Regions from separate parts of the Mesorhizobium sp. M4B.F.Ca.ET.214.01.1.1 genome, predicted to be linked through region 1. Evidence: predicted binding sites of a transcription regulator. Region 1 holds the regulator's gene; the other holds the start of a gene.

What was found. The regulator LexA, encoded in region 1, represses DNA repair genes until DNA is damaged. The targets are predictions, from matches to a motif close to TGTTCNNNNTGTGTTCNG.
Region 2: the regulator LexA is predicted to act here: its motif matches at 1,773-1,790, upstream of dinB (DNA polymerase IV).

What each region holds. Positions count from the first base shown of each region.
Region 1 is NZ_SRUX01000009.1:113,792-125,479, forward strand. It holds gene tpiA (triose-phosphate isomerase) at 1-120, opposite strand, end outside; gene EN857_RS18930 (peptidyl-prolyl cis-trans isomerase) at 267-2,159, shown strand; gene trpD (anthranilate phosphoribosyltransferase) at 2,156-3,166, shown strand; gene trpC (indole-3-glycerol phosphate synthase TrpC) at 3,172-3,984, shown strand; gene moaC (cyclic pyranopterin monophosphate synthase MoaC) at 3,987-4,478, shown strand; gene glp (gephyrin-like molybdotransferase Glp) at 4,478-5,683, shown strand; gene lexA (transcriptional repressor LexA) at 5,800-6,534, shown strand; gene EN857_RS18960 (ComEC/Rec2 family competence protein) at 6,528-8,987, opposite strand; gene gltX (glutamate--tRNA ligase) at 9,090-10,514, shown strand; gene gltA (citrate synthase) at 10,698-11,688, shown strand, end outside.
Region 2 is NZ_SRUX01000002.1:118,704-130,391, forward strand. It holds gene EN857_RS03765 (pilus assembly protein TadG-related protein) at 1-1,167, opposite strand, end outside; gene EN857_RS03770 (hypothetical protein) at 1,315-1,551, opposite strand; gene dinB (DNA polymerase IV) at 1,854-3,113, shown strand; gene EN857_RS03780 (SRPBCC family protein) at 3,253-3,696, opposite strand; gene EN857_RS03785 (EamA family transporter) at 3,851-4,837, opposite strand; gene EN857_RS03790 (class I SAM-dependent methyltransferase) at 5,066-5,797, shown strand; gene EN857_RS03795 (hypothetical protein) at 5,841-6,122, opposite strand; gene EN857_RS03800 (hypothetical protein) at 6,535-6,975, shown strand; gene EN857_RS03805 (glycosyltransferase) at 7,080-8,147, opposite strand; gene EN857_RS03810 (hypothetical protein) at 8,581-8,769, opposite strand; gene ade (adenine deaminase) at 8,869-10,578, shown strand; gene EN857_RS03820 (pyridoxal-dependent decarboxylase) at 10,606-11,688, opposite strand, start outside.

The DNA of each region.
Region 1 (11,688 bases):
GGTCTCGGCGTCGAGCCCGCTCATGAAGCCGTTGCCGATCATCCTCAGCTCATTGAGCGAGGCGCTGGTGCCGTTCATTTTCCAGTTGCCGGCGACGAGCGGGCGGATTCCAGGCGTCATGAGCTTTGCTTTCTCCAGGCGATATTCGGCTTCCGCCCTCACTATCAAAATCAGGCCACAAAGCAATCGACAGTGGGCCGGAAGGGCGCTATTGCGCTTGTTTCAGACTCGGGCGCACGCAAAATGCGCAAAAATCGGAAGTAGGCATGCTTGGTATCTTGAGAAACGCGGCGGGCACCTGGGTCGCGAAGGCGTTGCTGTCCTTGCTGGTGATCAGCTTTGCCGTGTGGGGTATTTCGGGGCGTCTGTCAGGAACTTTGGGCGGCCATCATTCCGTGATCACCGCCGGCGGCACGACAGTTTCGATCAACGAGTACCGCCTCGCCTATGACCGCCAGATCAGCGTCATGTCGCAGCAGTTCGGCCAGCGCATCACGCACGAGCAGGCGAAGGCGCTCGGCATCGACAACCAGGTGCTGGCGCAGCTCGTCTCGGGCGCCGTGCTCGACGAGCAGGCCCGCAAGCTCGGCCTCGGCCTCTCCAAGGACCGGCTTGCCGAGCTGACGCGCGAGGACCCGGCCTTCAAGGGCCCGAGCGGCCAGTTCGACCGCAGGACGTTCGAATATCTGCTGCGTCAGGTCGGCATGCGGCCCGAAGACTATCTGAAGAACCGCTCCCAGGTGGCGGTGCGCCAGCAGATCGTCGAGGCGGTTTCGGACGGCCTCAAGGCGCCGCAAACCTTCCTCAAGGCGGTCGCGCTCTATCGCGGCGAGGACCGCACCATCGACTATCTGACGTTGCCGAAGACGCTGGTCGAACCGATCGAGGCGCCGGCCGACAGCGCGCTCCAGACCTATTTCGATGCCAACAAGAAGACCTACGCCGCGCCCGAATACCGCAAGTTCTCCTATGTCAGGCTCGAGCCGCAGGACATCATGGATCCGACCGCGGTGACCGATCAGCAGATCAGCGACGACTACAACAAGAACAAGGGGCGCTACACGACGCCGGAGATGCGCACCATCGAGCAGCTGGTGTTCAAGACGTCGGATGCAGCCAAGGCCGCGTTCGATTCGCTGAAGGCGGGCGCGACCTTCGACAAGCTCGTCACCGCCGAGGGCAAGACCCAGGCAGACACGCTGCTCGGCACGCTTGCCAAGGACAAGATCGCCGACAAGGCGGTGGCCGAAGCGGCCTTCAAGCTCGCCGCCAATGAGGTCAGCCCCGTCGTCCAGGGCGCTTTCGGCCCGGTGCTCCTGCGCGTCACCGAGATCAAGCCGGAGGTGGTGAAGCCGCTGGCCGAAGTCTCCGACCAGATCCGCAAGGACCTGGCGCTCGGCGAGGCAAGCCGCATCCTGCTCGACGTGCACGACAGTTACGAGGACACGCGCGCTTCGGGCAGTTCGCTCGCCGACGCCGCCGCCAAGCTGAAGCTCAAGGTCGTCACCATCGACGCGATCGACCGCACCGGCCAGCGTCCCGACGAGACCATCGTCAAGGACCTGCCGGAATCGGCGGACCTGATCAAGGCGGTGTTCGCCGCCGAGCCCGGCACCGAGAATGAGGGCCTGACCACCGCCGACAATGGCTTCGTCTTCTACGAAGTCGGATCGATCACGCCGGCGCGCGACCGCACGCTGGACGAGGTTCGCCAGAAGGTGGTGGCCGACTGGACGGCGGCTGAAACGGAAAAGCGGCTCGACGCCAAGGCGCAGGAGCTGGAAAAGCGCCTCAAGGCAGGCACCACGCTCGACGTGATCGCCGGCGAATTGAAGCTCGAGAAGCAGACCAAGCGCGGCCTGAAGCGCGAAGCCGATGACGCCGATTTCGGCAAGGAAGGCGCCGCCGAAATGTTCGGCGTCGGCGAAGGCGGCACCGGGCTGATCCCCTCGCCCACCGGCGACGGCCAGATTCTCTACAAGGTGGCCGAAGTGTTCGAGCCGGCCGGCGCCGATGGCAGCTCCGTGCCCGACGACGCGCAGAAATCCTTCACCGCCGGCATGTCGGACGACCTGCTCGACCAGTTGGTGGCGCAGTTGCAGACGCAATACGACGTCCGCATCGACCCGGCCGCGGTTTCCCAGGCGCAGGCCCGATGAGTGCGCTGAAGACCCATATCGCCAAGGTCGCCGCCGGCACTCCTCTTTCGTTTGAGGAGGCGCGCGAGGCGTTCGACATCATCATGTCGGGCGACGCAACGCCCGGTCAGATCGGCGGCTTCCTGATGGCGCTGCGCGTGCGCGGCGAGTCGGTGAGCGAGATTTCCGGCGCCGTCGCCACGATGCGCGCCAAGATGCTGCGCGTCGAGGCTCCGCACGGCGCCATCGATATCGTCGGCACCGGCGGCGACAATTCGCACAGCGTCAACATCTCGACGGGATCGGCATTCGTCATTGCAGCGAGCGGCGTGCCGGTGGCCAAGCACGGCAATCGCGGCCTGTCCTCATTGACCGGCGCTGCCGATGTGCTCACCGCCCTCGGCGTCAAGATCGACATCGGACCGGAGACGATCGGCCGTTGCATCCATGAAGCCGGCGTCGGCTTCATGTTCGCGCCGGCGCACCATCCGGCGATGAAGCACGTCGGCCCGATCCGGGGCGAGCTTGGCACGCGCACCATCTTCAACCTGCTCGGACCGCTGTCCAATCCGGCCGGCGTCAGCAGGCAGATGGTCGGCGTGTTCCTGCCGGAATGGATCATGCCGGTTGCCGAGGCGTTGAAGGCGCTGGGCACCGAGCACGCCTGGATCGTTCACGGCGACGGCTATGACGAGATCACCACCACCGGCGAGACGCAGGTGGCGGAACTTGCCGGCGGCGAGATCCGCACCTTCGCGCTCACCCCCGAAGCGGTCGGCCTGCAGCGCCACACCAAGGACGAGTTGCGCGGCGGCGACGCGGCCTACAACGCCAAGGCGCTGCGCGACATGCTGGCAGGTGCTGCGGGCGCCTATCGCGACACCGTGCTGATGAATGCGGGCGCCGGCCTGGTGGTGGCCGGCAAGGCGACGACGCTCGCCGACGGCATGGCGAGCGCAGCGCAAGCCATCGACAGCGGCCGCGCGCTCCAAGTGCTCGGTCGGCTGGTTGAAATTTCGAACGAGTAGAGCCCTTGTCCGACATTCTGCGCAAGATCGAAGCCTACAAACGCGAGGAGATAGCGGCGGCCAAGCAGCGCGTGCCGCTGGCCGAGATCAAGGCGCGGGCTCAAGCCGCCGAGGCACCGCGTGGCTTTCTTGCCGCGCTAGAGGCCAGGCGCAGGGCCGGCGGCTTCGGGCTGATCGCCGAGATCAAGAAGGCGAGCCCGTCCAAGGGGCTGATCCGCGCCGATTTCGATCCGCCGGCGCTCGCAAAGGCCTATGCGAATGGCGGCGCGGCCTGCCTCTCCGTGCTGACCGACGCCCCGTCCTTCCAGGGCGCGCCCGAATTCCTCACCGCCGCGCGTGCCGCCGTCGCCCTGCCGGCGCTGCGCAAGGATTTCCTTTTCGACCCCTATCAGGTGTTCGAGGCCCGCGCCTGGGGCGCCGACGCCATCCTGATCATCATGGCGAGTGTCGACGACGCGATGGCGCGCGAGCTCGAGGCGACGGCCCTCGAACTCGGCATGGATGCGCTGGTCGAAGTGCATGACGAGGCCGAGATGGAGCGGGCGCTCCGGCTCTCGTCACGGCTGATCGGCATCAACAACCGCGACCTCAGGACGTTCGAGACCAGCCTCGGCGTTTCGGAGCGGCTGGCGGCGATGGTGCCGGCCGACCGCCTGCTGGTCAGCGAGAGCGGCATCTTCACCCATCAGGACTGCCGCAGGCTGGAGCAGAGCGGCATCGGCACCTTCCTTGTCGGCGAGAGCCTGATGCGGCAACAGGATGTCGCGGCGGCGACTCGCCTGCTTCTGACAGGCAAGGCGCCGGCCGAGGCCGTCTGACGATGGCGGCCGCCCTCACCCATCTTGGCGCCTCTGGCGAAGCCAACATGGTCGACGTCGGCGACAAGGCCGAAACGGTGCGCACCGCGATCGCCGAGGGCTTTGTCTCGATGCGCGCCGAAACGCTTGAGATGATCCTTGCCGGCGATGCCAAGAAGGGCGATGTGCTGGGCACCGCGCGCATCGCCGGCATCATGGCGGCCAAGCGCGCGCATGAGCTGATCCCGCTCTGCCATCCGCTGCTCCTGACCAAGGTTTCCGTCGATATCGAACCGGACAAGTCGCTGCCCGGCCTCAAGGTCACCGCGCTTGCCCGTGTCACCGGCAAGACCGGCGTCGAGATGGAAGCGTTGACGGCGGCCTCTGTCGCCTGCCTCACCATATACGACATGGCCAAGGCCGCCGACCGCGCCATGGTGATCTCCGGCATCAGGCTGGTCGAAAAGACCGGCGGCGAGTCCGGCGACTACAAGTCGGCCGGGGCGGGCGCCTGATGGCGCTGGTTCCTGTGGCCGAGGCGCTCGAGCGCCTGCTGGATGGCGCGGCGCCGCGGGCCAGCGAAAGCGTCGCACTGATCGACGCCGCTGGCCGAGTCCTGGCCGAGCCTGTGGTGGCGCTGCGCACGCAGCCGCCCTTCAACGCCTCAGCCATGGACGGCTATGCGACGCGCGCCGCCGATGTGGCATCCGTGCCGGCGCGGCTTTCGGTGATCGGCATTGCGCCGGCCGGCCGCGGCTTCGAAGGCAGCGTCGGCACGGCGCAAGCCGTGCGCATCTTCACCGGCGCGCCGGTGCCGCAAGGCGCCGACACTATCGTCATCCAGGAGAATGTGCAGGATCTCGGCGGCGGCACGATCGAAGTGACCGAGCCGACCGCTGAAGGGCGCAACATCCGCCGCGCCGGGCTCGACTTCGTAGAAGGCGATGTGCTGCTGGAAAAGGGCCGGCTGCTCGATCCGGCGGCACTGTCGCTGGCGGCATCCGCCAACCACCCGCGCCTCACTGTGGTGAAGCGGCCGCTGGTCGCCATCATCGCCACCGGCGACGAACTGCTGCCACCCGGCAGCGAACTCGGTCCCGATCAGATCATCTCGTCCAACGCCTATGGCGTCGCCGCCGCTGCGCAATCGGTCGGCGCCCGCGCGCTCGATCTCGGCATTGCCGCCGACCGCAGGGAAGCGATCTCCGCGCTGGTCAGGCAGGCCGTCGAGCAGCAGGCCGATGTCATCGTGACGCTTGGCGGCGCCTCGGTCGGCGACCACGATCTCATTCACGGCGTGCTGACCGGCGAAGGCATGACGCTCGATTTCTGGAAGATCGCCATGCGCCCGGGCAAGCCGCTGATGTTCGGCCGGCTGGGACCCGCGCGCTGCATCGGCCTGCCCGGCAATCCGGTGGCGAGCCTGGTCTGTTCGCAGCTGTTCCTGAAGCCGTTGCTGGCGCGGCTCGGTGGCCGCGCGTTCACCCAGGACATTCGCGAGGCGCGGCTGGGCGCCGCGATGCAGGCAAACGATCTGAGGCAGGATTACGTGCGGGCCGTCGTCCGCGAAGAAGCCGGCTCACTGGTTGCGACGCCCTTCGGCATCCAGGACTCCTCGATGCTGCGCATGCTCGCCGACGCCAATGGCCTCGTGGTGCGAGAGCCCTTCGCCCCGGCCGCCGCCGTCGGCGACGCTTGTCGCGTTCTGATGCTACGCTGAACAAAACGTCAACGCATTCATTAAACTTTAAACGGTTGCGGAACACAACTGGAACAGATAGTGTTTGTTCTGGGTTTGTTTTTCTGATTCTGGTTTCAGAACCCGTGGGGGCCGCCATGCTGACGCGCAAACAACATGAACTCCTGATGTTCATCCATGAACGGCTGAAGGAAAGCGGCATTCCGCCCTCTTTCGACGAGATGAAGGAGGCGCTTGATCTGGCTTCGAAGTCGGGCATCCACCGGCTGATCACTGCGCTTGAGGAGCGCGGCTTCATTCGCCGGCTGCCCAACCGGGCGCGTGCGCTGGAAGTGCTGCGCCTGCCCGATTCGATCGCGCCTGGCCTCAATGCCGCGAAGAAGTTTTCGCCGAGCGTCATCCAGGGAAGCCTCGGACAGGGCAATCTCGGCCGGCAGATCAAACCGGCGTCGCCGTCGCGCACCCCCAGCAATGACGACGACGCTGTGTCGGCGGTGTCGATCCCGGTAATGGGCCGCATCGCCGCCGGCGTGCCGATCGACGCCATCCAGCACCAGACGCATTCGATCTCGGTGCCCCCGGACATGATCTCGGGCGGCGAGCATTATGCGCTGGAGGTGAAGGGCGACTCGATGATCGAGGCCGGCATCTTCGACGGCGACACGGTCATCATCCGCAACGCCGACACGGCGAGCCCCGGCGAGATCGTTGTGGCGCTGGTCGACGAGGAAGAGGCGACGCTGAAGCGCTTCCGCCGCAAGGGCGCATCGATCGCGCTCGAAGCCGCCAACCCTGCCTATGAGACCCGCATCTTCGGCCCTGACCGGGTCAAGGTGCAAGGCAAGCTGGTCGGCCTGATCCGGCGCTACTGAGCGGACGGCGCCAGTTTGACCACCGGTCTTTCGGGTCTCTGGTATGGCGGCAGTCCCCTCGCCTCGCGAGAGTATTTGCGCTGCTCGTGCCATGGCCGGTAGGGCTTTTCGACCGCGTAGCGGATTGTTGCTTGCGCGGTCGCCGATTGCGGATCGAAGAAGACGGCGGCGCTGCCTGAGCGGGCGAGCTGGCGTTTGGTGACGACGAGGGCCAGCGAATTCCAGCAGGGACTGTAGGCGGTGGCGTCGTCGATGACGATCAGGTCGGCGAAGGCGCAGGCCGGCCGCGCCGTCTTGCGGTTTTCCGCGAGCGCCACGATTGCGCCGGACGGATGCCGGGCAAGGCACAGTCCGTCCCTGCAGTAGAATGGCGAGCCAGGCGGCAGGTCGAGCGGATCGATATCGAAGCGTGCATCCCCTGTCTCGAAGGTCTCCGGCTCGACGACGGTCTCGGCCACCAGCGCGCGTTTCCAGTTGTCGGTGGTGAATTCATTCGACCGCGCCCGGTTGACGGCGAGCTCGCCGCCGCCGATCGGCATCGCCACCAGATGCGCATCCTCCGAGATCAGCACATCGGGCGTGCGGGTATTTGAAACCGTCAGCAGGCCGGCCAGAGCGAAGGGGATCGCCGCAAGTCTCAGCCAGGTCGTGGCCATGGTCGCGATGACCAGCGCTATCGTCACGAAAAGCACCGATTGAATGGAGATCAGCCCGACGGCATCGACCGGCGAGCGTTCGGAGATCCACCCGGAGATCGCGATCATCGCGGTCAGGCCCTTGCCCATCAGATACAGGAATGGCCAGTCGAGACCGAACGGCATCGTCAGGGCGCTGGCGACCCCCAGGAACATGACCACCGAAACGATCGGCATGACGGCCAGGTTGGCGAGCAGGCTGAGCGGCGACACGCGCTGGAAGTGCCAGATCGCGAAGAGCGCCGTAGCGCTGCCGGCGATGATTGAGGTCATGGCAAGGCCGCCCATACCCATCACCAGCTTTCGTGACGCAAAGTGAAGGAACGATCGCTTCGGCGGCGGCGCGGTCGTCCTGTCGGCCCGATAGTCCGACCAGCCGGCATAGGCGCCGACCAGGGCGGCGGTGGCGGCGAACGACATCTGGAAACTCGGGCCGACCACTTCGTGCGGCGACACAAGAATGACGGCGATGGCCGAGATCGCCAGATTGCGCATGGTGAGCGCGGCCCGGTCGAACAGCACGGCGACAAGCATCACCGCCAGCATGATGAAGCTGCGTTCGGCGGCGACCACAATGCCGGAGAAGACGAGATAGGCGGCGATCGAGACCAGCGCGGCGGCGGCGGCATATTTCTTGACCGGCCGGCGCGAGGCGAAGTCGGGAAACAGCGCGAAGGCGCCGCGCAGCAGAAGCATGATGGTGCCGGCAACCAACGCCATGTGCAGGCCGGAGATGGAGATGATGTGGTAGATGCCGGTGCGCCGCATCGCCTCGTTGATCTCATCGGGAATGCCTGCGCGCACGCCGACGATCAGCGCCGCCGCGATCTCGCCCTCGGGGCCGCCAACCAGCCCGCGGATGTGGTCGGCGATGCTCTCCCGCGCCTTCTCGATCGCGGAAGCGAGGCGCGCCGTCGCTGGTGCCTCTTCGCTGGCTATTGTCTTTGGATTGCCGAGGAAAAAGCCGCTGGCGCCAATGCCCGAAAAATAGCTGTCGAAGGAGAAGTCGTAGCTGTCCGGCCGCACCGGGCCGGTCGGCTGCAGCAGCCTTGCATAGCCCGTCAGCAGCGAGCCGGCGGTCATGTCGGCGGGTACTTTCCGCGCCGAAAGCCTGACCCGCTCCGGCGCGTAGCGCAGTTTTGGGTGGGCGGTGGAGATCACATCGATGGTCAGCCTGACGCGGCCGTTCTCCATCTCCTCCAGGCTGACGAGGCGGCCGGTCAGGCGGGTCTGGATCTCGGAACCGAGCATAGGCGTCGCGGCGCGCCAGGTCTCGACCTTTGCGGCGAGAAAGCCCAGGGCGCAAAAGAACGCCGCCATGAAGAGGAGATGCGTCCTTGGCCGCGAGCGCGAAACCAGCGCGCAGACGGCCATGAGCGCCACCGCCGCAAGCGGCCTGTAGAGATCCGGCTCGGCGTTCAGCGAGAAATAGAAGATCACGCCGGTCGCCAGGAACACCGGCACCAGCAGAAAGCCGATGCCGCGATCAAGCTCGGTCGTGGCAGCGTTGCCGATGCTGCGGTGAAACGCCGGCCATGAGACGCGGCCAACCTGCTTGCGGAGCCGCGTGATGGTTGCCGTTGGCGAGGCCGGGCCGAATCCACCTCCATCGGGCGGCAAAATCTCTTTGGCCGGACGCGGCTCCGGAAGCGAAACCGGCGCGGCATCGGCAGGCAGCATGTCAACAAACAGCAGGCGCTCGCTGACGCCAGCTGTCGTCCCCTCGCCCTCCTCCGCGCCCCGGCCTCGTCCAGCCATCAGGTCTGCCCCTTGCGCCCCAGACCTCCTATGCTACATGAACGCCGAAAACGCGAAAGTCCGCGCCACCACGCCCGCTTCCTCTGCCAGCCTGAGAGTGCCATGTCCGACAAGGTCGTCACCCGTTTTGCCCCCTCGCCGACAGGCTACCTGCACATTGGCGGGGCGCGCACGGCGCTGTTCAACTGGCTCTATGCGAAGCACACCGGCGGCACCATGCTGCTGCGCATCGAGGACACCGATCGCGAGCGCTCCACCGAGGCGGCGACCGCTGCCATCCTGGACGGGCTGACCTGGCTCGGCCTGTCATGGGACGGCGAGGCCGTGTCGCAGTTCGAGCGCGCGCCGCGCCATCGCGAGGTCGCGGAGGAGCTCGTGCGCCTGGGCAAGGCCTATTACAGCTACGAGACGCCCGCGGAGCTCGAGGCGATGCGCGAGGCGGCGCGGGCCAAGGGCCTGCCGCCGCGCTACAACGGCCAGTGGCGCGAACGCGACCCGTCCGAGGCGCCTCCCGGCCTCAAGGGTGCCATCCGCATCAAGGCGCCGGCCGAAGGCGAGACCGTCGTGCATGACCGCGTGCAGGGCGAGGTGCGCTTTCCCAACAAGGACCTCGACGATTTCATCATCCTGCGCTCGGACGGCAACCCGACCTACATGCACGCCGTCGTCGTCGACGATCACGACATGGGCGTCACCCACATCATCCGCGGCGACGATCATCTGACCAACGCAGCGCGCCAGACGGTGATCTACAACGCCATGGGCTGGGATGTGCCGTCGATGTCGCACATTCCGCTGATCCATGGCGCCGACGGCGCCAAGCTGTCGAAACGGCATGGCGCGCTCGGCGTCGAGGCCTATCGTTCGATGGGCTATCTGCCGGAGGCCCTGCTCAACTATCTCGCCCGCCTCGGCTGGAGCCATGGCGATGACGAAGTCATGTCGATCAAGGACATGATCGGCTGGTTCGACATCGGCGACGTCAACAAGGGCGCCGCCCGCTTCGACTTCGCCAAGCTCGAGGCGCTGAACGGCGTGCATATGCGCAAGATGGACGATCATGCGCTGTTCGACATCTTCGTCGCCACCCTGCCCTATCTCGAAGGCGGCCCGGCGCTCGCCGCCCGGCTCGACGACCAGAAGAAGGCGCAGTTGCTCGCGGCCCTGCCCGGCCTCAAGGAGCGCGCCAAGACGCTGGTCGAACTGGTCGACGGCGCGGGGTTCCTGTTTGCCGAGCGGCCGTTGCCGGTCGACGAGAAGGCGGCGGCGCTGCTTTCCGGCGAGGCGCGCGCCGTTCTGCGTGGCGCCCATGCGACGCTGACGGCGGTCTCTGGCGACTGGACGGCAGCTACCGCCGAGGCCGCGATCCGTGACTTCGCGCAAGCCGGCGGCCACAAGCTCGGCGCCGTGGCGCAGCCGCTGAGAGCCGCGCTGACCGGCAGGAGCACGTCGCCCGGCGTGTTCGACGTGCTTGCCGTGCTTGGCCGCGAGGAAAGCCTGGCGCGCATCGCGGATCAAATCGATTAGGAGCGAACTGGCCCAAGAAGATTGGCATTGAAAGGCGCGTTTCGCAGTGCAACATTAGGCCTTGGCCCAATCTGGCACGCACCTCCTAAAATGCGGTGGCGAGTTCGCGCATTCCGGTGATTTCGACGTGTCGTTTTGCAGGAATTTGCCTTGCCGGCATGAGGAAACAAGAAGGAGTTTCTAATGAGCGAAGCTGCAACAAAACTGGACTTGGGGGCCAACCCGCGCGAGTCGACCGCCAAGCTGGAACTCGCCGGCAAGACGCATGAATTCAAGGTGCGAAGCGGTTCGGTCGGGCCCGACGTCATCGACATCGGCGCGCTCTACAGCACCACCGGCGCCTTCACCTACGATCCTGGCTTCACCTCGACGGCAAGCTGCGAGTCGGCCATCACCTTCATCGACGGCGACGCCGGCATCCTGCTTCACCGCGGCTATCCGATCGACCAGCTCGCCGAGCATGGTGACTTCCTCGAGGTCTGCTACCTGCTGCTCTACGGCGAATTGCCGACCAAGGCGCAGAAGGACGACTTCGATTACCGGGTGACGCGCCACACCATGGTGCATGAGCAGATGTCGCGCTTCTTCACCGGCTTCCGCCGCGATGCGCATCCGATGGCTGTCATGTGCGGCGTGGTCGGCGCGCTGTCGGCCTTCTACCACGACTCGACGGACATTTCGGATCCCTACCAGCGCATGGTCGCCTCGATGCGGCTCATCGCCAAGATGCCGACGATCGCGGCGATGGCCTACAAGTACCACATCGGCCAGCCCTTCATCTATCCGAAGAACGAGCTGAACTTCGCCGCCAACTTCCTGCACATGTGCTTTGCGGTGCCGTGCGAGGAGTACAAGATCAATCCGGTGCTGGCGCGCGCCATGGAGCGCATCTTCATCCTGCACGCCGATCACGAGCAGAACGCCTCGACCTCGACGGTGCGTCTTGCCGGCTCATCGGGCGCCAATCCGTTTGCCTGCATCGCCGCCGGCATCGCCTGCTTGTGGGGCCCGGCGCATGGCGGCGCCAACGAGGCGGCGCTCAACATGCTGGGCGAGATCGGCCATGTCGACCACATCCCGGAATTCATCGCCCGCGCCAAGGACAAGAACGATCCGTTCCGGCTGATGGGCTTTGGCCATCGCGTCTACAAGAACTACGATCCGCGCGCCAAGA
Region 2 (11,688 bases), on a different contig from region 1:
GCTGCCCGACCATTGGATGGTGTCGGCGACGACCTGGGTGCAGCCGCCGCTGCCGGAGAAGTTGCCGAGGTAGTTGACCTGCTGCTTGGGGAAATAGATGGCGCCGGTCAAGAGCGACGTCGCCGTGCCGTTGAAGGTGCTCTGCGCCGCGGTCCCCGTCCTGTCGCCATAGAACAGCATGCCGGAATAGGTACCTGAGGTCGGCGCGCTCAGCGTCACCGTGGCGGTGCCGTTCATGCTGACGGTGTTGCTGCCCGCCATGAAGATGGTTACCCCGCTGCCGGCGACGACTGCGTTTGCGTTGATCTTCATACCGCCCTGCACGACATAGACGCCGGGCTGCAGCGTTACGTTGCCCTTGAGATCCATGCCGCTGCAATAAGTGCCAGGCTGAAGCGTTTGCGACGTCTTGTTGCCGTTGACGTTCTTGCACGGGTTGCTCGCCGCGGGCGTCGGCAGGCTGGAGAACGGATCGGATGCGGGCAGGGCCTGGGTGAGGTTGGAACTGCAGGTCGTGGTCACCGGATTGTTCAGCACCATGCCGCCGACCGTGATCAGGCAGTCGGCCTTGAGCGTCGCCGATCCCTGCGTCCTGATGGCGTCCGCAGCAACCGAGTCCGACATGACGGAGCAGCCGGTGAGGTTGACGGTGGTGTTGCCGGAAAAGAGCGCAGCCTGGACCGCCGAAGGACTGAGCGCCAGCACGCAGGCCTTCGAGGCGTCGGTGATGCGCGCCACCGCCCTCGCCTGCTGCGGAACCGGGGTGCTGTTGAAAATGGCCGTGAAGTAGCGATCGAGGTTGTGCTTGACGATGACCTCAACCGCCTTCTTGGCGGTGTTCGGGCCGGACAATGGCGGCGTGTTGACCTCTATCGTGCCCGGCGCGACAAAGTCGTTCGAGGTCGCCGACTGCGTGGCGGCGGCGACGATGGTCGGGTTGTCGGAACCCGCGATCTTCTCGAGCGCGCCGGCATAGGCCGCGGCATCGGCCACCGCCTGCAGCTTCAGGCTGCTGTAGTACCAGAGCGAGGTCTCGACACCGAGGCCAGCGCCACCGACGACGACCGGTAAGGCGAATGCGAAGATGACGGCGACGTTGCCGCCCGCGCCGCTGGCTCCCAGCAGGCGGCGAAAGTTCCCCATGAAAAAACGGGTGCGCGATGCCATGCTTCCATATGAGCAAGCATGCATAAACGAATGGCTAAGATTTTCGCTCGACTTGTCACTTGCCGGGCCTGAAAGCCCAATTTTTCAATAAGTTGTGATGGACGCCACCCCCGAGCGGCGCCCAACATATAGCAGCGTATATCGGACTTACGGCGCCCTGAGGATGTCAGCGCCAGGCTGCTCGTCGAACAGCACAGCGCAACCGCGCTCGAGCGCCACGGCCGACAGTTCGTTCGCCGCCACCTCGTCCGGCGAGATGAAATCGCCGGTCAGCACACGCAGTTCCTCCACCGCCCGTGCCATCGACACGAGCCGCCCGGCGGCCCTTCCGGTGGCGCAAGCATCGACGATATAGACGAGGTCCGTGATCTCGAACTGGCCCATGTCAGGCCTCCCGCAAACGGCGTCCCTACCACGCAGTAACGCCGTCGGCCGGACGATGTTCCTGCCTCTCGGCATCGACCTTGGTCGATGCTGCACGTGCGCTCCCGACGCGTGCTCGACGTGGCAAAAAACGAGATTCCGGCTGGATCCCGCATCCTTGTGACAGGTCGCAGATCCCACCGTCGTCGGCGGTCCGATGCCGCTTGACAAGAGACCCCGTTTGTTCTCTTTTTGTTCGAGAACAATTCCTTCGAACAGATGTTGCTAATGCTGCAACGCCGCAAGGTGAATTGGCGCCACGGATGACGCAAAGTCAGGCGACAGCGGCCACCATCCTGCATGCCGATCTCGACGCCTTCTATGCCTCGGTCGAGCAGCTGCTCGACCCGTCGCTCAGGGGCAAGCCTATCGCCGTCGGCGGCGGCGTGGTGCTTGCGGCTTCCTATGAGGCCAAGGTTTTTGGCGTTCGCGGCGGCATGCCCGGCCGCAAGGCGCGCGAACTCTGCCCGCACCTGATCTTCGTCGGCGGCCGCTTCAGCGAGTACCAGCGGCTCGGCGACGCGGCGATCAAGGTGCTCGACGATTTCACGCCGCTGGTCGAACGCATCTCGATCGACGAGGCCTTCGCCGACGTCGCCGGCTGCACGCATCTGTTCGGACCGCCCGACGAGATCGCCCGCGCCATCCGGCGGCGGGTGAAGGCCGAGCTCGGCCTGCCAATCTCGATCGGCGTCGCGCGCACCAAGCACTTGGCCAAGATCGCCTCGCAGGTCGCAAAACCCGACGGGCTGGTGGTGGTCGAGCCCGGCACGGAGATCGCCTTCCTGCACGACCTGCCGGTATCGCTGATGTGGGGCGTCGGCCCGGCGACCCGGGCGCGGCTCGCCGAGATCGGCGTCGAGACCATCGGGCAATTGGCGCGCAGCCATGGCGGCGCGCTGAAACGCCTGCTTGGCCCGGCCGCCGGCGAGAAGCTCGCCGCCCTCGCCTGGAACCGCGACCCGCGCCGGCTGGAGACGCACCGGCGGGCACACTCGGCCGGCGCGCAGTCGGCGCTTGGCCGCAAGCCGGCGGAGGCGCGGGTGTTCGTGCCGACGCTGCTGCATCTCGCCGATCGTGTGGCGAGCCGCCTGCGCGCTAAGGCGCGGCCCGGCCGCACGGTTACGGTGCGAGTGCGCTTCGCCGACATGCGCGCCGTTACCCGCTCCGTGACGCTGGAGCAGCCGATCCAGGCAACAGCGATGCTGGCCGAGATCGCCGAAGAGCTGGTGCGCGGCGTGCTCGCCGCCAACCGGCATGAGCGGGAAATCTCCCTGCTCGCGATCTCCGTCTCGCATCTGGAGGAAAGTGCGGAGCTGCAGCTCGAACTGCCGCTCGGGCTTGCCGACGAGAGACTGAAGCCCGGCAGCCGCAAGGGCCTCGCCCGCTTCGGCGCCGACCGCGCGATAGACAGGATCCGCCAGCGTTTCGGCAAGGAGGCGGTCGGCTACGGCGCAGCGGCGCTGGAGGCGGCGCGCTCGGTGCCGGATGAGTTCCGCGAACTGGCGGAGAAGGAGCTGTAGTGGGTGAAGGCGCCAGGGCTCGCAGGCGACCGCGTCGTGGTCGGCGGCATGCGTCGATCAGTAGCCGAGTTGTCCGCGACCCGCCGGAGCACCGGCGAGTCGATCCGGATGACGACAAAGCCTTGGACGGCGATATACCCTACTGATTGATCTCGGGCTCGACGAGCTTTGCCAGGTTGCGGAGCGACTCCTGCCAGCCGAGATAGCAGGCCTCGACCGGGATGGCGTCCGGGATGCCGGCCTGCGTGATATCGAGATCGGTGCCGCACGATACCTTCTTCAGGATCACGGTGACCTGGATCTCGCCCGGAAGGTTGGGATCGTCGAACCTGTCGGTGTAGCGCAGGCGCTCGCCCGGAACGAGTTCGAGATACTCGCCGCCGAAAGAATGACTGTCGCCCGTCGTGAAGTTGCGGAAGGACATTTTGAACGTGCCGCCGACCTTTGCGTCGAAGCTGTGCACCGTGCAGGTGAAACCGTTCGGCGGAAGCCATTTCGCCAGCGCGTCCGCTTCCGTGAATGCGCGGTAGACCTTCTCCGGCTTGGTCGCCAGAACGCGGTGCAAACGTACGGTGCTCGGCATATCGAATGTCCTTTCTGATTGCTGTCCGATGCCCCAAGGACGGGCGGGGCCCGGCCAGTCCGACACAGGCTATCAGATTTTTTGAGGCGCGGGCCGCAGCCACCCTGCACGGGCGGGATCGGCTTGGTTTTGCGCGATTGCGACGGGAACCGTCTCACGCCTTTCCTGGAATTGCGCCGGTCTTGACCACGGTGGCGAGCACGATCCCGGCTACGATGAAGGCCGCGCCAACGAGATCGTAGTCATGCAGGCCCTCGCCGAGCAGCAGGTAGGCGAGTATGGCGACGAACACGGTTTGCAGGTAGAGCAGCATGCTTGCCCTGCTCGCGCCGAGCGTTTCCACGCTTCGGTTGTAGAGATAGTACATCAAGGCGCCGCCCGGGCCCGCCAGATAGGCAAGCGCCAGCAAGCCGTCGCCATTCATGGCGGAGCGTTCGTCGTTGAACAATTCCCACAAATGGAACGGCAAGGCGACCAGCGCGCCGGCCCCCAACAGGAGCACGACCAGCGGCAGGAGCTCGATGCCGAATTTGGCGCGCCGCACGAGCACGGTGTAGAGGGCCCAGCAGAACGCGCTGCCGACGATCCACAATTCGCCGGGGCTGAAGCTCAGGCGAAGCAACGCCGTCAGGTCGCCATGCGCGACGATGACCAGCATCCCGGCAAGGGCGGCCAGCGCGCCAAGCGACTTCCAAAGCCCGAGCGGCTCGCCAAGCACGAAACGCGCCAGCACCATCGTCATGACTGGCGACAGCGCCATGATGATGCCGGCGGTGCTGGCATCGGTCTCGTTGAGGCCGCGATAGATCATGCCCTGGCAGAGCGTGAGGCCGATGGCGCCGACGGCGACGATCTCCAGCGACCGCGCCCGCAGCAGCGCTATCATCGCGCCGTGGTGGCGATGCACGATCGGCAGCAGGATGGCGCAGGCGAGCGTCAGCCGCCAGAAGCATAGCCCCCAGGGCGGCATTTCCGGCGCCACCCATTTGGCCGCGATATAGACGCCAGCCGACAGAAGCCAGCACAGCACGGCGGCCGGATAGCCGGTAAAGGATGACAAGGTCGGCGAGGATCCGGTCAGGGAGGATATGGTCCCGACCGCAGGTTGCTCCCCCGGATGCAATATCGGCACTGCCTGCATGTCGTGCCCCCTTCCACGAACGTCCGACCAAGGACGCGGCAGCAATATATCTCAATCTTGGGATGTTACATATGTCCGAGCATCGACGGTGATCGCGGAGATGCTTCTCTCACATGATGTCCAGACTTCAAATGCGGGGAAGCACCTGGCGAATTTCCACGGGAACGCGAGGCTTGCCGGAGGCGTTGCACATCCTTGCGGGGTGCGGCGGTTACCGGAGAACACGACATGGAAGGGTTCAGGCCTGAAGACAGCTTTCGCGGCGACGTTGCGAAGCACTACGACGATGATCTGCGCGGCGACGAGGATGAGACTGTTCAATTCCTGAAGGAGATCGCGGGTGGACGCGACTGCCTGGAGCTTGCGGTCGGCACAGGACGGATCGCCCTGCCGCTGGCGGCCGTCGGCCTGCAGGTCGACGGCATCGAACTTTCGCCCGACATGATCGAGGTACTGCGGGAGAAGCCGGGCGGATCGGAGATCGAGGTCGTCAATGGCGACATGACGGCGGTCGACATGGGTCGCCGCTACGGCGTTGTATATCTGGTGTTCAATTCGATCGGCAACGTGATCACCCAGGACGGTCAGGTCAGGTGCTTCGAGAATGCGGCCCGGCACCTTGATGAGGATGGCGTTTTCCTGCTCGAATGCCGGGTCCCCACGGCGCCGAAGCGGGACGACGGCGGCTTCGTCGAAGTCTCACATCCCGGCACCGGATCGGTCCACATCGCGGCCTGCAGATATGATCCGGTCAGTCAGGTGCTCGACCTGTCACACATCGATATCGGCAATGATATGGTCCGCATGGTTCCGCTTAGGCTGCGGCTGGCCCATCCGCCCGAATTCGACCTGATGGCGAGATGCGCCGGGCTGAAGCTCGACCAGCGATATGGCGGCTGGAAGCGCGAACCGTTTGACGCCCGCAGCTGGCGCCACATCAGCGTCTACCGGAAGAGATAGTCCGCAGACTATAGAGCCGGCATCGACGCCGGCCTGGTCGAGATCAGTGCGATGCGCCGCTGGAAGGGTGCAAAAGTTCCCAGGTCAAACCAATCCGGCCATGGAACTGCGATGCAAATCGTTCGGCTTCGACGTTCTCCAGGCCATCGTCGACGAGAGCCTCGATGCTTCGCCGCATCAAGGCGAGCTGCATCGCCCGCGCGTGCGCGGCGTCCGTCTCCCGCATGATTTCCGTGACATGGTAGGCGACGACCGGCTGGCCGAGACAGGACAGAAGCGCGCTGGCGTCGGCTGTCGCTGCACTGACTGCTTCTTCGATCTGCATTTGGCGCTCCTCATCAACGCTGATGATGGCGCCTCCCCGGGAGACAACGGTGTTCCGCTGCTTTTCTAGTTCCTCATCTCGCGCACCGACAAAGTGACAGTCGCGCTTGAGGGGCAATCGCTCTCTTGTTCGCTACCAAAACAGTATGCTCCAACATCCAATTAAAGGCGACCGGATAGTTAATCGATGGTTAACAAGGGCGGTCACATCTTAAGCGTTTCTTAGACGAGACGGCGCGGACCAGCGCCGCGCCTTCCTGTCTGGGCCGGTGAGCCGTGGCCGACCGCTCGCAGCCAGATTTAGGCGGCGTGCCTGGAACCAATGAGGAGCGAGACTGTTCAGCAGTAACCTTGATACGACGCTGACGAGCCCGGTCCGGCCGGGCAAGCGGCGATCATGAGGAGTTCTCATCATGAACATTTCGTCCGGAATTCGTTCAGTCGCGGTTGCCGTCATCGCCGCCGGGGCAGTCAGCGTCGCCAGCGTCGCGCATGCCGACAACGGCACGATCCGCTTCGCCATCTACAAGGCGGCCTTCTTCATCGGCGGTGCCGGAGGCGAAGGCACCCTCACCTTCCATGGTCGCCGTTATCCGATCTCGGTCGGCGCTGTCTCGGGCGGCCTCGCCTTCGGGGCTTCCAAGACCTATTTCCACGGCACCGTGCGCCACATTCGCCGCGCCCGGGACGTGACCGGAGTCTACGGTGCGGCAGGCGGTGGCGGCGCGCTCGGCAAAGGCGCCCAGGTCATCGTCATGACCAATGACAGGGGCGCCCAACTCGAACTCTCGGGCAAGCAGGTCGGCCTGCAAATCAATGCCGATCTCAGCGGCATGAGCATCGCGCTGAAGTAAGGGCCGGCGGCGGCCGCCGTGGGTCTTGCCAGATCAGCGACGGCACGCCATGTGAGCCGCAGAACCGCCGGTGCATGATCTTGCCGCGCCGTTTCTGCCGCCCCCTACCCCATCGCCTGGCGGATGGTTTTCGCGAGGCGCGCCAGGAAGGCCGGCCTCGAGGCAGCGTCGAGCTTCCAGGACAGCACGGCGAGCGCCATCTTTCCGGGCAGCATGCCGACGGACAGGAACCAGGCGGCGAGCATGGCTCGGCGCCTGAGCGAGGCCGTCATTTCAAGGCTGGCGACGGCGCCGTGCGCGGCAAGCGCCAGTTTGGAATCATTGGCCACCGGGTGGCGGTCCCTGTCGGCGCAGAGCGAGGCCAGCCGCTCCTCCAGATGAAGCGTATCGTGCAGGACGGTCTCGGACGGCTCGACCGCCAGGCCGACGCCGGAGACCTGGCCGGACAGCGCCGCCATGCGGTGGAAATCATGCGCCACCCGCCAGCGCGCCCGCTCGGCAAGCTTGGCGCCGAAGACGGAATGGTTGGCGCCGTGGATGCGGTAGGCGCCGACGCATTCCTCGATCGACTGTACCTGGCCGTAGAGCGGGGCCAGCGTCGCCAGATAGCCATCGGCGCCCTGGCGGAAATCGGCTTCGGGAATCGGCATGATGGTCTCCAGCGTCGAGCGGTCGAAGGCGAGCCCGCTGGTCACCGTCGTCTGGTAGCGCCCCTTGTGCAGCAGCTTCGGCACCACGTCGCCGTCGTCGAAGGGAAGTTCCGGCGGCGGGAAGACATCCTTGACGTGCTGTTCTTCGTCGACGATGTGCAGCCGCGACTGCACCTGGGCGGTCGCCGGGTCCCAGGCGTCGACGATCCTGGAGACGGCGTCAGGGTAGAGATAGTCGTCGGCGTCGAGGAAAAGCACGATCCTGCCCGAGCTTGCCGCAAAGCCGGTGTTGAAGGCGGCGGCATGGCCGCCATTCCTTGGCCGCAGGCAGGCGCGAATGGAGTCGCCATAGGATTCTATGACCGCCGCCGAACCGTCGCTCGATCTGTCGTCGACGACGATGACTTCGACATCGTCATGGTCCTGGCCGAGCGCGCTGTCGACGCTGCGTTCCAGGAAGCGCGCGTAGTTGTAGTTTGGGATGATGATGGACACCGGAATCCGGCTGGGCATCGGATGCATCGCGTTTGACCTCGCGTCTTGCTTTGGTTTCAGCGGAACCCGCAGGAACAGGCCTCTAGCCCCACGAGTTTCCCGGGGGCAAAGCTTGCGCTTGCCTCGGGGAGACGGGTTGCGTTGCGACGTCAGCTGAGCGGCCGCGATTGCCTTCGAGGTCATCCGCCGCAGACATCGGCATGCGGCGCGAGGCGGTCGGAGATCCGGTCAGGCCGGCATGGCATGGCGGCCGGCCTCGACGGGAATTGTCCGTCATTCGATTTGAGACGGTCCGTCGCGCGCCCCGAAGGCATGGCCGGAGTGTGACCGCGAAATGCGGCCGCAACAAGCCCCGCGCGTCAATTGCGCCCGCCTTTCCGGCTGGAGCGGCGCGGCTCCAGTATTTGAATTACACAATTCCGGACAGAAAACCGCTACGCACTTTTTCCTGGAATTGCTTCTAGAACTGATAGATGGCCGTCAGTCGCACCGTCTGGTTGGACATGTCGACCTTCGTGCCGGGGCTGACGAAGGAGTTGGTGGTGATGTCGCCGAGGGTGCCGCCGAAGCCGGCGCCGCCGACGGCGATGTCCAGCGACTTGTACTTGTCGTAGAGATATTCGCCGCGCAGTCGCAGGTTCTCGCTCACCTTTTGCTCATCGTCATGTCCGCGTTCTGCTGATCGGCCCTTGACCGCTTCCGCACTTCAGCCGAGCGTGGACGAGCATCCCGCCCGAGCGAGCACCCAATGGATTCGAAGACACAGCTGACCCGCATGATCCGCGCCGGCTCCGGCGAGGTGCCCGCCGATCTGGTGGTCCGCAACGTGCGGCTGCTCGATGTCGTCACCGGCACGGTGAGCGAAACCGATATCGCCATCGTCGCCGACCGCATCGTCGGCACCCATGCGCGCTATCAGGCGGCCGAGGAGATCGACGGCCGCGGCCGTTTCGCCGTGCCGGGCTTCATCGACACGCATCTCCACATCGAATCCTCGCTGGTCAGCCCGCTCGAATTCGACCGCTGCGTGCTGCCGCATGGCGTCACCACCGTGCTTTGCGACCCGCATGAGATCGCCAATGTGCTGGGAGTCGAAGGCATCCGCTATTTCCTCGACTGCGCAGAGCGGACCATCCTCGACGTGCGCGTCAACCTGTCGTCCTGCGTGCCGTCGACGACGTTCGAGACCTCAGGCGCGCGGCTGGAGGCGGAGGACCTCGTACCCTTCCGTTCCCATCCCAAGGTGGTCGGCCTCGCCGAGGTGATGAATTTTCCCGGCGTGCTCGCCGGCGACGAAGGCATGATCGCCAAGCTCGACGCCTTTTCCGACGGCCACATCGACGGCCACGCGCCGCTGCTCAGGGGCCAGCGGCTCAACGGCTATCTGGCGGCGCGCATTCGCACCGACCACGAGACCACGACCGCCGCCGAGGCGCGTGAAAAACTCGCCAAGGGGATGGCGATCCTGATCCGCGAGGGCTCGGCCTCCAAGGACCTTGACGCGCTGGCCGAGATCCTCGACGCCGACACGTCGAGCTTCGTCGCGCTCTGCACCGACGACCGCAATCCGCTCGACATCGCCGAGGAGGGCCATCTCGATTCCTCGATCCGGCGGCTGATCGCCAAGGGCCGGCCGTTGCATCACGTCTACCGCGCCGCCAGCCATTCGGCTGCCCGCATCTTCGGCCTCACCGACCGCGGCCTGGTGGCGCCTGGCTGGCGGGCCGACATCGCGTTGCTCGACGACCTCGAGGACTGCCGCGTCAGCGACGTCATCGCGGGCGGCCGGCTGGTGAGCCCGGCGCTGTTCGAGACGCGGCGGACGGTGGGGCCGGTCGGCCTCGGCTCGGTGAAGGCGAGGCCGGTCACGGCGGACGCCTTCCGTGTCGAGGCCAGGGCCGGCCGCAACCAGACGCCGGTGATCGCGATCAAGCCCGGCCTCATCATCACCTTCCGCGAGGACGCCGCCCTGCCCGTCCTCGACCAGTGCCTGCAGGCCGATCCCGAAGCCGACATCCTCAAGGCCGCCGTGGTCGAGCGTCACGGCAGGAACGGCAATATCGGCAAGGGTTTTGTGCGGGGTATCGGCCTCAAGCGCGGCGCCATCGCCTCCTCGATCGGCCATGACTGCCACAACATCACGGTGGTCGGCGCCACCGACGCCGACATGGCGGTGGCGGTCAACCGGCTTATCGCGATGGGCGGCGGCATGGCGGTGGCCGACAATGGCGTCATCACCGCCGAGCTGGCGCTGCCGCTGGCCGGGCTTATGAGCCTCGACTCCTTCGAGACCGTCACCCATGCACTGCACCAGTTGCGCGAGGCCACACGCGCGATCGGCTGCACGATCCCTGAGCCATTCCTGCAGGTGGCGTTCCTGGCGCTGCCGGTCATCCCGCATCTCAAGCTGACCGACATGGGCCTGTTCGACGTCGACAGGTTCGGCTTCGTCGAGTGACATTTTGGCCGACTGGCGAACCTTACCTCAGTCGTTAACTTCGCCGGCCGCTGCGATGACCTCCGAGACGATTTCGAGCACATTGCCGTCCGTCGTGCGGTGGTTGACGAAGCACGCCCTGAGCGCGAACTGGTCGCGGACCGTCGCGTTCGACAGATAGACGCGACCGCGGGCATTCACGCGTCTCAGGATCGCCCTGTTATCCTTGGCGCGATGGCGAAAACAGACCGCGCTGAGCGGCACCGGCGCCAGAAGCTCCAGCTCCGGATGCGCCTCGACCGCCTCCGCCAGCAGCCTTGCATGGCGCAGGTCCTCGGCGATCGCGTCGCGAAAGGCGCGGCGCCCGTGATATTGCAGCGACAGCCAAAGCTTCAGTGCGCGGAAACGCCGCGACAGCTCGAACGATTCCTCGAAGAAGGCGAAACCTTCCGTCGGATCCTGACTCAGCAGGCCGACATAGTCGTCGCTGTGCGAAAACGTCTTGCGCGCGATGTCCGGGTGGCGATGCAGCAGGCAGCCGCAGTCCAGCGGCTGATAGAGCCATTTGTGCGCGTCGAGCGAAAGCGAATCCGCCAGCGCCAACGAATTGAGCTGTTGCGGCAGGGCCAGGGCGGCCAGTACCCCATATGCGCCGTCGACATGCAGCCATAGGCCCTCGCGCCCGGCGATGTCGGCGATCTCTGGCAGCGGATCGATGGCGCCGGAGACGATGGTGCCGACCGTGGCGACGATGGCGATGGGCATTCGTCCGGCCGCGCGATCGGCGGCGATGGCCGCCTGCAGGGCGTCCGGACGCATCCGGAACTGATCGTCGACGGCAACCAGCCGCAGGTTCGACCTGCCGATGCCGAGCAGCGCCACCGCCTTCGGAATGGACATGTGCACCTGCTCGGACGCATAGATGACACCGCCGCGCACTCCCGTTTCGTTGGCCGGCAGCTTTGCTTCACGCGCCATCGCCAGCGCCATCAGGTTTGCCGCCGAGCCGCCGCCGCAAAGGCTGCCTGTGAACCCGGCGCAGCCGACCGCCTGCGCCAGCCACCCGACGACGGCGTGCTCGATCGACGTCGCCGCCGGAGCCGATCGCCACGAGGTGACGTTCTGATTGAG